Regions from separate parts of the Luteibacter sp. GL_149 genome, predicted to be linked through region 4. Evidence: riboswitches for the same ligand, from Rfam matches in the RefSeq annotation. Region 4 holds a riboswitch; each other region holds the start of a gene.
What was found. Region 4 has a riboswitch for cobalamin ahead of AC3IR3_RS18950 (ribonucleoside-diphosphate reductase subunit alpha). Riboswitches for the same ligand answer to the same signal wherever they lie in the genome.

Region 1: another riboswitch for cobalamin. It lies ahead of metE (5-methyltetrahydropteroyltriglutamate--homocysteine S-methyltransferase); the one in region 4 lies ahead of AC3IR3_RS18950 (ribonucleoside-diphosphate reductase subunit alpha).
Region 2: another riboswitch for cobalamin. It lies ahead of AC3IR3_RS14230 (CoA-acylating methylmalonate-semialdehyde dehydrogenase); the one in region 4 lies ahead of AC3IR3_RS18950 (ribonucleoside-diphosphate reductase subunit alpha).
Region 3: another riboswitch for cobalamin. It lies ahead of AC3IR3_RS20260 (TonB-dependent receptor domain-containing protein); the one in region 4 lies ahead of AC3IR3_RS18950 (ribonucleoside-diphosphate reductase subunit alpha).

What each region holds. Positions count from the first base shown of each region.
Region 1 is NZ_CM174395.1:692,169-695,343, reverse strand. It holds gene AC3IR3_RS03125 (CHAD domain-containing protein) at 1-688, shown strand, start outside; cobalamin riboswitch at 740-969, shown strand; gene metE (5-methyltetrahydropteroyltriglutamate--homocysteine S-methyltransferase) at 1,179-3,175, shown strand, end outside.
Region 2 is NZ_CM174395.1:3,218,055-3,221,229, reverse strand. It holds gene AC3IR3_RS14235 (SAM-dependent methyltransferase) at 13-822, opposite strand; cobalamin riboswitch at 917-1,134, shown strand; gene AC3IR3_RS14230 (CoA-acylating methylmalonate-semialdehyde dehydrogenase) at 1,262-2,785, shown strand; gene AC3IR3_RS14225 (acyl-CoA dehydrogenase family protein) at 2,785-3,175, shown strand, end outside.
Region 3 is NZ_CM174395.1:4,624,956-4,628,130, reverse strand. It holds gene AC3IR3_RS20260 (TonB-dependent receptor domain-containing protein) at 1-1,765, opposite strand, end outside; cobalamin riboswitch at 1,928-2,175, opposite strand; gene AC3IR3_RS20255 (TonB-dependent receptor) at 2,456-3,175, shown strand, end outside.
Region 4 is NZ_CM174395.1:4,312,356-4,315,530, reverse strand. It holds gene AC3IR3_RS18950 (ribonucleoside-diphosphate reductase subunit alpha) at 1-1,748, opposite strand, end outside; cobalamin riboswitch at 2,068-2,279, opposite strand; gene AC3IR3_RS18945 (DUF2501 domain-containing protein) at 2,466-3,026, opposite strand; gene AC3IR3_RS18940 (cytochrome b) at 3,073-3,175, opposite strand, start outside.

The DNA.
Region 1 (3,175 bases), 1.1 Mb from region 4:
GCGAAAGGCGGTACGCCGCCTTCGCGCCGTACTGAACATCGGTCTGGCCAGGTTCGACGAAGACGCAAGCGCCATCGACCGGGGACTGCGCGCACTGGGTCGCGGCCTGTCCACCCTGCGCGACTCACATGTCGCCGTGGTCACGGGAAAGACCCTGGTCGGCGAAGCCAAACCCGCGGAACGTGCGGCATGGGACGCCGCAATCGCGGCGCTGGAAGCGCGCCGCGACGGCATGCTCGGCGAGGCCCTCCGCCTCGATCCCGAATTTCGCCGGCGCATCGCGCGCGTGCAGCGAGCCGCTGGCGCTATCGCCGCGCTGCCCTGGAAGCGGGTAAAGAAGAAGCATGTCCGGGAGGCGCTGGAACTCAGTGCCCGGCGAGCCCACCGCGCCGCCGAAAGGGCTCAGGAGGAAGGCACGCCCGTGACGATCCATAGCTGGCGCCGCCGCGTGCGCCGGGAGCGGCTTCAGTTGCAGGCACTCCAGTCGATGCACAAACGCTCGGGTGTGCATATCGAGGGCGTCGTCGAACACACCGGCTCCATCCGCAAGCTCATGCGTACGGCCGACCGCCTCGGCTGGCAGCAAGACCTACGCCTGCTGAAGAACGGCCTGCGCGCGACGCATACCGATATCGACGAGGCCGTACTCGCCACGATTCGCAGCGCCATCGCCTCCGCTCGTCCCTGAGACCACCGCCCTTTCCTGCGAGAACGTTTGACTTCGGACGTCCGGACGGCTAACTTTCGCGTCGTCAGCGGTCTTTATCTCTGTATTCGAATATAGAGATAAAGCTAAGAGGGAAGCCGGTGTGAATCCGGCGCTGCCCCGCAGCGGTATGTGGAAACGAACTCGTCAGGGGCTCGAAGCCCCGGCACTGGACCGGATCGGTCCGGGAAGCGACGAGGCAGGTGGTGCGCATGCGCACCGTGTCCACGAGCCCGAAGACCTGCCGCCGACCGAGGGCGCGAGCGACCGTCATGGGTTGCACGCGCCTGGTCCGACCTGGGTTCGCGTTTCCGTTTCCGAAACGCTACCGGTTCGCCCGCGGGGGCGAAGGTCGACGGTCAGTCCGCCATGACGCTCGCGCTTGTCTCGCTCTCATGGGCGGGACACACGGGCGCGCGTCGCGACGGTATGGCCGCCCTTCCCTCCTCTTTGCCACGAAGAGGATGCACTCATGCCACACGTTACCTACCTTGGATTTCCCCGCATCGGCCGGCGCCGCGAACTGAAGCGAGCGCTGGAAAGTCACTGGCGCGGCGAAAGCTCCGCCACCGAACTGCTCGATACCGCACGCGACCTGCGCCATCGCCACTGGGCGCTTGCCCGGGAAGCCGGCGCGGACAGCGTGCCGGTGAACGATTTCTCGCTTTACGACCACGTACTGGATACCGCGGTGCTGCTCGATGCGATCCCCGATCGTTATCGCGCACTGGATGCCGCCGATCCGCTCGCCGCCTATTTCGCCATGGCGCGTGGCGTGCAGACGGCTTCGGTGGATCTTCCCGCGCTTGAAATGACCAAGTGGTTCGATACGAACTACCACTACCTCGTGCCCGAGCTGTCGGCGGGGCAGCGATTCGCCGCGCGTACGGACAAGCTGATCGGCGAATTCCGCGAAGCCACCGCCGCCGGCCATCTCGCCCGGCCGGTCGTGCTGGGCCCGATATCGTTCCTGCGGCTGGCCAAGACCACCGATGGCAGCGACGCACTGGCATTGCTCGATGCGATTCTGCCCGCGTATGTCGACGTGCTCACGGCGCTAGCCGCCGAGGGCGCCGCATGGGTACAGATCGACGAACCCTGTCTGGCACTCGATCTGGACGACGCGGCACGCGATGCCTATCGGCATGTGTATGCCACGCTCGCGGCTGCCAACGGCCCGCGCATCCTGCTCGCCACCTATTTCGCGGCACTGGACGATAACCTTCCCCTCGCCGTTTCGCTGCCGGTCGCCGGCCTGCACGTCGATCTGGTTCGCGCGCCGGAGCAGCTCGAAGCGGTTGCCCTGGCATTGCCCACCGATCGCGTGCTTTCGGCCGGTGTCGTGGATGGCCGCAACATCTGGCTGAGCGACCCGGGCAAGGTCATGGGGCAACTGCGCGCGCTGTCGGCGCGTATCGCCGACGACCGTCTGTGGGTCGCCACGTCGTGCTCGCTGCTGCACGTTCCCATCGACCTTACCGGCGAAAACGACCTGCGCTCCTCGTTGCGCGACTGGCTGTCCTTTGCCCGGCAGAAAATCGCCGAACTTCGACGCTACGCCGATGCGCTCGCGGGCGACCCCGATGCGATGAATGCTCTGGCAAGGCAAAGCGAACGCGTGGCGACGCGCGCGAAATCCAGCGACGTGGTCCGCGTCGACGTCCGCGCGCGCCTGCGCCAGCTGACGCCGCAGGCGGCACAGCGTCGATCGGGTTATTCCAGTCGCGTCGTGTCCCAGCGCGAGCGCTTCGGCCTGCCGGAACTCCCGACGACCACGATCGGTTCGTTCCCGCAGACGCAGGAACTGCGCAAAGCGCGTTCGGCCCATCGCGCCGGCAAGCTCGACACGGCAACCTACGAAGCCGTGCTACGCGACGACATCACACGCGCCGTACGTTTCCAGGAAAGCATCGGCATCGACGTGCTCGTCCACGGCGAGCCCGAACGCAATGACATGGTCGAATACTTCGGCGAACAACTCGACGGTTACGCCTTCACGGCCAACGGCTGGGTTCAGAGCTACGGTTCGCGCTGCGTAAAACCGCCGGTGATCTACGGCGATGTCGCACGCCCCGAGCCGATGACCGTGCGTTGGTCCGCATATGCGCAGTCGCTGACCCAACGTCCCATGAAAGGCATGCTCACCGGCCCGGTGACGATGCTGCAATGGTCCTTCGTACGCGACGACCTGCCGCGCGACGAAGTATGCCGGCAGATCGCACTGGCACTGCGCGACGAAGTGCACGACCTGGAAGCCGCCGGTATCGGCATCATCCAGATCGACGAACCCGCGCTGCGCGAAGGACTGCCGCTGCGTCGCGCCGAGTGGACGAACTATCTGGGCTGGGCCGTACACGCCTTCCGCATCGCGGCCGGCGGCGTCAGCGACGCCACGCAGATCCATACCCATATGTGCTACTCGGAGTTCAACGACATCATCGAATCCGTCGCCGCGATGGACGCCGATGT
Region 2 (3,175 bases), 1.1 Mb from region 4:
GGGGCGAATCGGTCAGGACTTACCGGCCAGCTCCAGGTCGATGGCCGCGAGCCGGGCCCGGACGTCCTTATTCGGCCGCATGGCATGGGCTGGCGGCAGCGCCAACGTGTCGGACATGCCGACATTGGATCGAGGTAAATCGCGCAGCGCCAGGCGTTCGATCCGTGGCGACTGGATAGGCAGCGTGGGCGCCTGATAGATGACGACCTCGTGATCCAGGGAGTAATCCTCGCTCAGCACGTCCACGAGAATCTGCAGATAGGGCTCGCTGGTGGAGAACTTTCCCTTGGACATGTCACCGGTGACACCCACCTGCCAGAGCACCAGCCAGGCGCTGGGATCCACGCGGCGGTGATTGATCATGAACTGGCTGGCTTCGAAATGCTGGCATCCATAGGTACCCGGATCGATGCCGAGGTCCGCGTAAAGGCAGTCCTCCGACGATACGCCCGGTTCCATATGGGCCGGGTATCCCTCGCGGCGGGCCTGCTCGATGGACTTGTGCGGTGCCCAGGCGAATACCCCCGGGTGCCCATAGAAGACGCCGCAGACGCGCTTTCCCGCCCGTACTTCGGTCAGCATGGCGTCGACCATTTGCCGGTAGGTTTCGATTCTCGGCTTACCTTTCGCGTAGTACGGCTGCAGGCTGCGGACGTCCTTATGCATGCCCGACAGCCATAATTCGACGACACCATCGGATACCCCGACGAAGACGACGTCCGCCGCTTCGATGTGGCTGCGCGCCAGCGGTCCCATGTGCGCACCCAGGGTCATGCCGGTGCCCACGCAGACCAGGCTGCCTTTGGATGGGGAAGTGCTCAAACGCGATCTCTCCTGAAGGGATGGTGTCGCGGGCGAGCATACGACGGTTTGCGGACTATGGCGCAGTGCAGCTTGTTCGCCGGGGCGCGAACGTTACACTCGTGGGACCACAGGTGTCCTGCCGCCGTCATTCCGGTGCGCAGGGTGAAACGGGAAGCTGGTGCGGATCGATCGATCCCAAGCCGGCGCTGCCCCCGCAACGGTAGGCGAGAAAACCCGACTGAAGAACCACTGCGAAAGCGGGAAGGTGTCGGGGTGATGCGAATCGCATCGCTCGCAAGCCCGGAGACCGGCCAGTGGCGGACACCTTGCGTGTCCTTCCTCGGGTGTTGCGGTGGGCAACCAGGCGAGCTTCGTCGGTGCCGCATCCGCTCGCATCGACGTGTCTTGTCTGGCTCCGCAGCTCCCTTCGCGGGTGAGCGATACGGAGACAAAACAGATGAACAAGTTGAGCGGCGTTGCGACCGAAGTCGCAAGCGTCAAATTATTGATCGGCGGCGCGTTCGTCGAATCGACCTCCACGCAATGGCGCGATGTCGTCAATCCGGCGACTCAGGATGTCCTGGCGCGCGTTCCCTTCGCGACGGCAAACGAAGTGGATGCCGCTGTGGCATCGGCCAAAGAAGCATTCCGGACCTGGCGCAAGACGCCTATCGGCGTGCGTGCACGCATCTTCCTCAAGTATCAGCAGCTGATCCGCGAGCACATGGGCGAACTCGCGTCGATCCTCACGGCCGAGCAGGGTAAGACGCTGCCCGATGCCGAGGGCGATGTTTTCCGTGGACTGGAAGTCGTGGAACACGCGGCAGGTATCGGCAACCTGCAACTGGGCGAACTGGCCAACAACGTTGCCGGTGGCGTCGACACCTATACGTTATTGCAGCCGCTTGGCGTCTGCGCGGGCATTACGCCGTTCAATTTCCCGGCGATGATTCCGTTGTGGATGTTTCCCATGGCGATCGCGACCGGCAATACCTTCGTGCTGAAGCCATCCGAACAGGACCCGATGGTGACGATGCGCCTGGTCGAACTCGCGCTGGAAGCAGGCATTCCCAAGGGTGTACTCAATGTCGTCCACGGTGGCGAAGAGGTCGTCAACGCCATCTGCGACCACCCCGATATCAAAGCCGTGTCGTTCGTTGGATCGACGAAGGTGGGGACGCATGTCTATCATCGTGCATCGCAGGCCGGGAAGCGCGTCCAGTGCATGATGGGTGCGAAGAATCACGCGGTGGTGCTTCCGGATGCCAACCGCGAGCAGACGCTCAACGCGCTTGCCGGCGCGGCGTTCGGTGCGGCGGGCCAGCGTTGCATGGCGGCGTCGACCGCGGTACTGGTGGGCGAGGCGCGGTCCTGGATTCCCGAGCTGGTAGCGAAAGCAAAAACCCTCCGGGTCAATGCGGGTAGCGAGTCGGGCACCGACGTCGGTCCGCTTATTTCTTGTGCGGCGCGCGAACGGGTAGAAGGCTATATCGCATCCGGCGTACAGCAGGGCGCGATCCTGGAGCTCGACGGACGTTCGCCGAGCGTGCCCGGTTATGAGAGCGGAAACTTCGTCGGACCGACGATCTTCTCGGGCGTCAAACCCGGCATGCGGATCTACGACGAAGAAATCTTCGGGCCGGTACTCGTCATCCTCGGTGCGGATTCGCTGGACGAAGCCATCGAGCTGATCAACGCCAACCCCAACGGAAACGGCACGGCCCTCTTTACGCAAAGTGGCGCCGCCGCACGTCGTTTCCAGGAGGACATCGATGTCGGTCAGGTCGGTATCAATGTGCCGATTCCTGTGCCCGTACCGTTGTTTTCGTTTACCGGGTCGCGCGCATCGAAACTTGGCGACCTCGGTCCTTACGGTAAGCAGGTCGTTCTTTTCTATACCCAGACCAAGACGGTGACGCAGCGCTGGTTCGACGACGACACGCTGCATGTCGGGGTCAACACCACGATCAGTCTGAAGTAATGGTGGCGGCCATGGACATTCACGTAACGCCGCCGCCATGGGATCTCGGTGAGGATCAGCTTGCCTTCCGCGAGGCGGCCCGGGCCTTTGCCGTGGCGGAACTGGCACCGCATGCCGCGCGCTGGGACGCGCACTGCGAATTTCCGCGCGAAGCCATCGGCAAAGCGGGCGAGCTGGGTTTTTGCGGGTTATATGTCGACGAGATAGCTGGCGGATCGGGCCTGACCCGGCTGGATGCCGCGATCGTGTTCGAAGAACTGGCAGCTATCGATCCGTCTACAGCGGCCTTTATCAGTATCCACAACATGGCGACATGGATGCTGACGGCGCATGCGCGTCCCGCGCTGAGGGACGTATGGGGACCGCCGCTCGCATCGGGCAGGAAGCTTG
Region 3 (3,175 bases), 310 kb from region 4:
GGCCCTGCAGGCTCCAGCCCGGCTGGAAGCGCCAGGTGGCGCGCAGGTCGGTCGTGGCGTAGCCACCCAGGCGACGGGTGTTCGCCGCATTGTCGTAGCTCTTGCCCGCGGCGTTCAGCGTGCCACCGATCGTGAAGTCGCCAAGATCGCGGTCGAGATCGATGCGGCCGGTCTGATCGGGGCGGCGTGCCAGTTTGTTGTTGTACTGGTCGCCTTCCGTGCGGTTGCGCGGCTGCTGCCAGGTCAGGTACGTGCGCACATGCCAGCCGTCGACATCGGCGCCGAGCTGACCTTCCACGCCGCGAACGCGAGCCTTGTCCACATTGATCGGCAGGAAATTCGAGTCGAAGCCGATGAGATCGTCGAACTTCGTCTGGTAGGCGTTGACCGCCCAGTTCCAGATGCCCGGCGTGCCGGACAGGCCGATTTCCGCCGTCTTCGCCTTTTCGGGCTTCAGGACAACCGGTGCGCCATACGGGTAGTACACGTCGTTGAACGATGGCGCGTGGAACGAGGTGCCGTACGACGCCGTGACCTTCATGCCGTTGTCGAACCGGAAACCGTACGCGGCGGCGCCGGTCGTGTGGTTGTCGAACTGGCTGTTATGGTCGCGGCGCACCGACAGCTGGATCTCGTGGGGGCCAAAGATGCCCTGGTACAGCGCGAAGACGCCCGTGTTGTTGCGGTTGTCGCGTGCGTAGCCCGTGTCGCTGTCCAGGTGTTCCTTCTGGTAGTCGACGCCGGCGCTCAGGATCTGGCCCGGGGCGAGGGTGAAGTCGTTCTGCCAGGAAGCCTGGTTGCGCTTCGAGTACAGGTAACCCGTGCGCTTCATGTTGGCGTTGTATTCGGCGCCGTTGAGATAGTTGTCGGCGCGGTCGATGTTCTGGCCGACGTTGAACGTCATGCGCCACATGTCGAGCGGGCTGAAGGCGAGCTTTGCGCCAGCAATCTGCTGCGAGCGACGGGTGAAGTTCTGGAAGCTGCCGTCGTATTCGATGTCGCCCTTGCTGCGCAGCCAGTTGGCCGCGAGCTCGGTACCGTCGTCGAAGCGGTAGCCGCCGCTCAGCGCGCCGTTATAGGTGCGATAGGAATCCTTGTCCGGCTCGTCGACGAAGCAGCCGGCGAAGGCCTTGGCGGCACCGACGCGGCAGGCATTGATGCCGGTGGTGTACTGGCCACCGAGGCTGGCGTTGTACCAGCCGTGGCCGTCGCCGCCGGACAGGCCGAACTGGCCGCCGACCAGGCCGTGGCTGCCGCCGGTCATGCTGATCGAGGGCGTCGGTGCCTCACCGGCCTGGCCGTGGCGGGTGAAAATCTGGATGACGCCGCCGATGGCGTCCGAACCGTAAAGGCTGGAGCGCGGACCGCGCACGATCTCGATGTGGTCGATCTGCTCCACGGGCAGCTGTTCGTAAGCGGGAATGCCGGCGCCAACGGTGCCGATACGCACACCATCGACCAGGACCAGTGTGTGGCTGGAGTTCGATCCGCGCATGAAGAGAGAGGTTTGCTGACCCAGGCCGCCCGAATTGGCGATCGAGATACCCGGCAGGCCGGTGAGCAACTCCGCGACCGACTGGGGCTGCAGGCGTTCGATATCGTCGCGCGTGATCACGGTGACCGGTGCGAGCGTTTCGTCGAGCGGCATGGCGGAGCGCGTGGCCGTCACGACAACCGGATCGAGCTTGTTCGCTGTGTTCTGGTCGGCGGCATGGGCCGCGGCGATGCACGACAGCAGGGCGGTCGCGAGCAGGGTCTTCTTCATGGAACGTTTCTTCCTCTACCGCGTTGAAGCGCGGGTGTTAGCCAGCGTGAGGCTGGAAGGGAAGACATCGCGAACGCGACGCGCAGCCGCTGAAGGCCGCGCAAAGGTCCCCGATTCGCCCTCCGCGAACCAGCCAATAAAGCGCCGCGTACGCGCTTCGAAGCGCATACGAGCTATCGGGCCGGTCTCCGGACTCGCGCACGACGTGTCTGCACACGTCCGGACCGGCGCCTTCCCGCGCTTGGCGCAGTGGCGTCTCGCCGATCCGGGAATACCGCGTCGCGGTATTCCACTCGCTTACCGTTGCGGGGGCAGTGCCGGCCTTGTCGCGCCTTAAAAGGGCGACGCACCGGCTTCCCGTTTAATCCTTCCGGCGGACGCCGTCGGGACACCCGAACCGCGCCACTTTAGCGTTGCGCTTCAAAACCAGCAAGTTAAGAACTCGTTTACGGAATTTCTTCACGAAATCGTAAGAACGGCACTTGACCGACGCAAAAACCTGCGAGTAGGGTCGGCGTGAGCTCAGCGTCCGGTCCAGGGGAAATCCCTGGACGAGAGGGGCACTACCGCCAGTTACAGCCGTCCGGAGGGGGGCGCTGCCGTCGAAAGTGCGGATGGTCTGGGTTCGAACAGAGTTCGGTTGCGGCTTGCGACCGTCTCATTTGCTGTTAATTTCTGGGGAGAAACAAAATGCAGCGCTCCATCAACCGCAGCCCCGTGCTGCGTCGGTCCGTCTTGTGCACCGCGCTTGCCCTGAGTCTGGCAAGCGGCGCGGTCCTGGCACAGTCCAATGCTTCCGGTGTCGTTTTCGGCCGCGTCGCGCAGCCCGAAGGCAGCGTCGTCCATCTGCAGAACCTGGACACGGGCCTGACCCGTGACGTCGGCGTCGATGCCGACGGCCGCTATCGCGCAAGCTCGCTGCCGGTCGGCCGCTACAAGGTATCCGTCGAACGCGGCGGCCAGACCGTCGAAACCCGCGATAACGTCCAGGTCTCGCTTGGCGGCGGTGTCGACGTGTCGTTCGCTGGCTCAGCCGCGCCGGGATCGGCTCAGACCCTCGAAGGCGTGCAGGTCACCGGCAACGTCCTGCCTGCGATCGACGTTTCGTCCGTCGACTCGCGCACCGTCCTCACGTCCCAGCAGTTGCAGAAGCTTCCGCTGGCCCGCGACGTCACCGCCGCCGCGCTTCTCGCGCCAGGCGTTGTCGCAGGCGATAGCCGTTACGGCAACGTGGCGTCCTTCGGTGGTTCGTCCGCGTCGGAAAACCAGTACTACATCAACGGTTATGCGGTAACCAATGCGCTGACCGGTCTTGGCTTCACCAGCCTGCCGTTCGACGCCATCGACCAGCAGCAGATCTTCACCGGCGGCTACGGCGCCGAATACGGCCGTTCGACCGGTGGCGTGATC
Region 4 (3,175 bases):
TCGCGCAGTGCGGTCCAGCGGTCGTCCTTGCCATTCGGCCTGGCCTGCGGCCAGTAGTCGAACTGCATGTCGCCGTTGGCGGCGCGCGTTTCGGAGAAGCCCGGATGCGCGCCTTCGCGTTCGGCGATCTCGTTCGACATCGTCAGCGCATTGAAATAGATCTCTTCGGCGATGCGGGTCGACAGCGCGAGTGCCTCGGCCGAGTCGAACGGCAGGCGCAGCTTGAAGAAGACGTCCTGCAGGCCCATCACGCCCAGGCCGACCGGACGCCACTTCACGTTCGCCGTCTTCGCGGTGGAGATCGGATAGAAGTTCAGGTCGATGACGCGGTCGAGCTGGCGCACGGCGATACGCACCGTGGAGGCGAGCTTTTCGTAATCGAACTGACCGTCGACAACATGGCGCGACAGGTTGATCGAGCCCAAGTTGCACACGGCCGTTTCGTCGGCCGACGTGACTTCCAGAATCTCGGTGCACAGGTTCGACAGATGGATGACGTTTTCCGGCTTCGCGGTCTGGTTGCTGGTGGCGTTCGAGCGATCCTTGAACGTCATCCAGCCGTTGCCGGTCTGGGCCAGCGAACGCAGCATGCGGGCGTAAAGCTCGCGCGCCTTCACCGTCTTTACGGCGAGGCCGTCGGCTTCCGCTTTCGCGTACGCGGCATCGAACGTCTCGCCCCACGTGTCGACGAAGTGCGGCACGATCTTCGGGTCGAACAGCGACCAGTCGCCATCGGTTTCGACGCGACGCATGAAAAGGTCGGGAACCCAGTTGGCGAGATTGAGGTTATGCGTGCGGCGCGCATCGTCGCCGGTGTTCTCGCGCAGCTCGAGGAATTCCTCGATATCCGCGTGCCACGATTCCAGGTAAACGCATGCGGCGCCCTTGCGCTTGCCACCCTGGTTCACGGCGGCGACGGAAGCGTCGAGGGTCTTCAGCCACGGCACGAGGCCGTTCGAATGACCGTTGGTGCCCTTGATCAGCGAACCGCGCGAACGGATGCGCGAGTACGCCAGACCGATGCCGCCGGCGAACTTGGACAGCTGCGCGACGTCGCCGTACTTCTGGTAGATGCTTTCCAGCGCGTCCAGTGGCGAATCGAGCAGGAAGCACGAAGACAGCTGCTCGTGCGCGGTGCCGGCGTTGAACAGCGTGGGCGAGCTGGCGAGGTATTCCAGCGACGACAGCAGCTTGTACAGCTCCAGCGTTTCGCCGATGTCGTTGCCGCCCAGCGCGCACGCGATGCGCATGAAGAAATACTGCGGCGTTTCGATCACGGTGCGCTTCTGCGGATGGCGCAGAAGATAACGGTCGTACACCGTGCGCAGGCCGAAGTATTCGAAGCGGCGCGAGGCGTGCGTGTCGATGGCGTCGTTGAGCTTGCGCGAGTTGATCGCGACGAAGTCGCGCAGGCGGTCGTTCAGGATGCCCAGCTCGTGACCGCGCAGGATCGACTGCGAGAACGACTGGATCTCCTGGCCCGACACTTCCTTGTCGACGAATGCCGACAACAGACGCGCTGCCAGCTGGCCGTATTCCGGTTCCTCGGCGGTGAGCGCGGCCGAGGTGCGGATCGAAAGCTGGTCGAGTTCCTGCGTGGTGGCGCCGTCGTACAGACCACCGATGGTCTTGAGGGCGACACGCATCGGGTCGACGGCGAAGAGGCCGTCGGCGCTGCGAGTCACCGCGCGCACGATCTTGTTGACGTCGACGGTTTCATGGCCACCGTTGCGCTTGGTGACGCGCATCTGGCCGGGGTTGTGCGGAGGAGTCAGGGTGAAGTCCGGTGCGGGACGCTCGGCGCTGGTCTTGTAACCGGCGGCCGGAGCCTTGTCGTTGCTGGAAGGAGTCGCTGCGGCGTCGGCCGGCGATGCGGTGCGCTCGCGCGCGGAGGAATCCATTGTTGTTGTCATTTTTAGGCTTGCCCCATGGCCAGGAAAGCTTGCCTGCTCCCACGCGCAGGGCGAGTAACCGGGTGAGCTTCGCGGACAGGTCGAGGGCGGACACCCTGAGGGCTCCGCGCCGCGACGTCCCTCCCCGCGGAGGTCGTCACCACTACCGTCGCCGATCGGGCGGCGGTCGCTGGCAGGTCTTCGGACTTCGTGGGCATGGACCTTTCGATCCGCCTACCTGTCGCTTCCCAGCCCCCTGAGGACCAGTGCATTGACAGGATCGTTCCCACTTACCGCTGCGGGGCAGTTCCGGATTTACACCGGGATTCCCTTTTAAGTCCGACCGACAGCCGCGTCTGGACGGACACCAACGAGGCACACGATATAGGCGGGCGACAGTCAGGTCAACACAAGATGTAGTGTGTTCGGCCTATGTCATTGATTGGGCTTCGGAACGAATTTTTCAATGGTTTCACGGGCGGGAAAGGCCCAGAACCGGTCGAAAATCTCAAGTATTTTCGACCGGTTTTTTCGGCATGGCGTGGGTCGTCCCGCGCCGCTTCGTCGGGTCTGTTACATCCCGATCATCGACTTACCCTGCGACAGCACCTTGTCGCAGACCTTCTGGGTCAGCTGCTGCTTCAGGTCGCCGCCCGAGCTGGAGCCGCCGCCAAGCGAGCCAAGGCTCAGGCCCTTGGTGCTGCCGCTACCCAGCGATCCCAGGTCGACGCTCTTCCCGTCGCCCGTCTTCAGGATGCCGTTGGCGCCATCGGTATAGCCCTTGTCCTTCGTGGCCGACGACGAAGACGACTTGCCGCCGATGCCGTATTTGCCCATAAGTTTGTCGGTTGCCGAGCCGGACCCGCTGTCGTTGCCGGCGGCTTTCGTATCGCCCGTGACGGAGCCCAGGAGCTTGTCCTTCACGGACGAGGCGCCGCTGTCGCCGCCCAGGAAGTTGTTCTTCAGGCAGTACTGGATGATGCCCGCCGCATTGGTCGCGCTACCGGAGGTCAGCGACGAGGCGGAGTTTCCGCCCACCATGCCCTTCAGTTGGTCGAGGTTCTGGGCCGACGCGGAGCCGGTGGCCAGGACGAGCGCAAAGGCAAGATACGACAGGCTGCTGGACGGTTTCATGGCGGAGCTCCTGCTTCAAGGGAGCCCATAAGTAACTCCGCGAATGTTAGCCGGATGTGTCCGTCCGCACGGGACCGGTCATGGATCGCAGCACGCCATCCCGGCGGATCAGGCCGTGATAGAGCGCGGCGCTGACATGCACGACGACG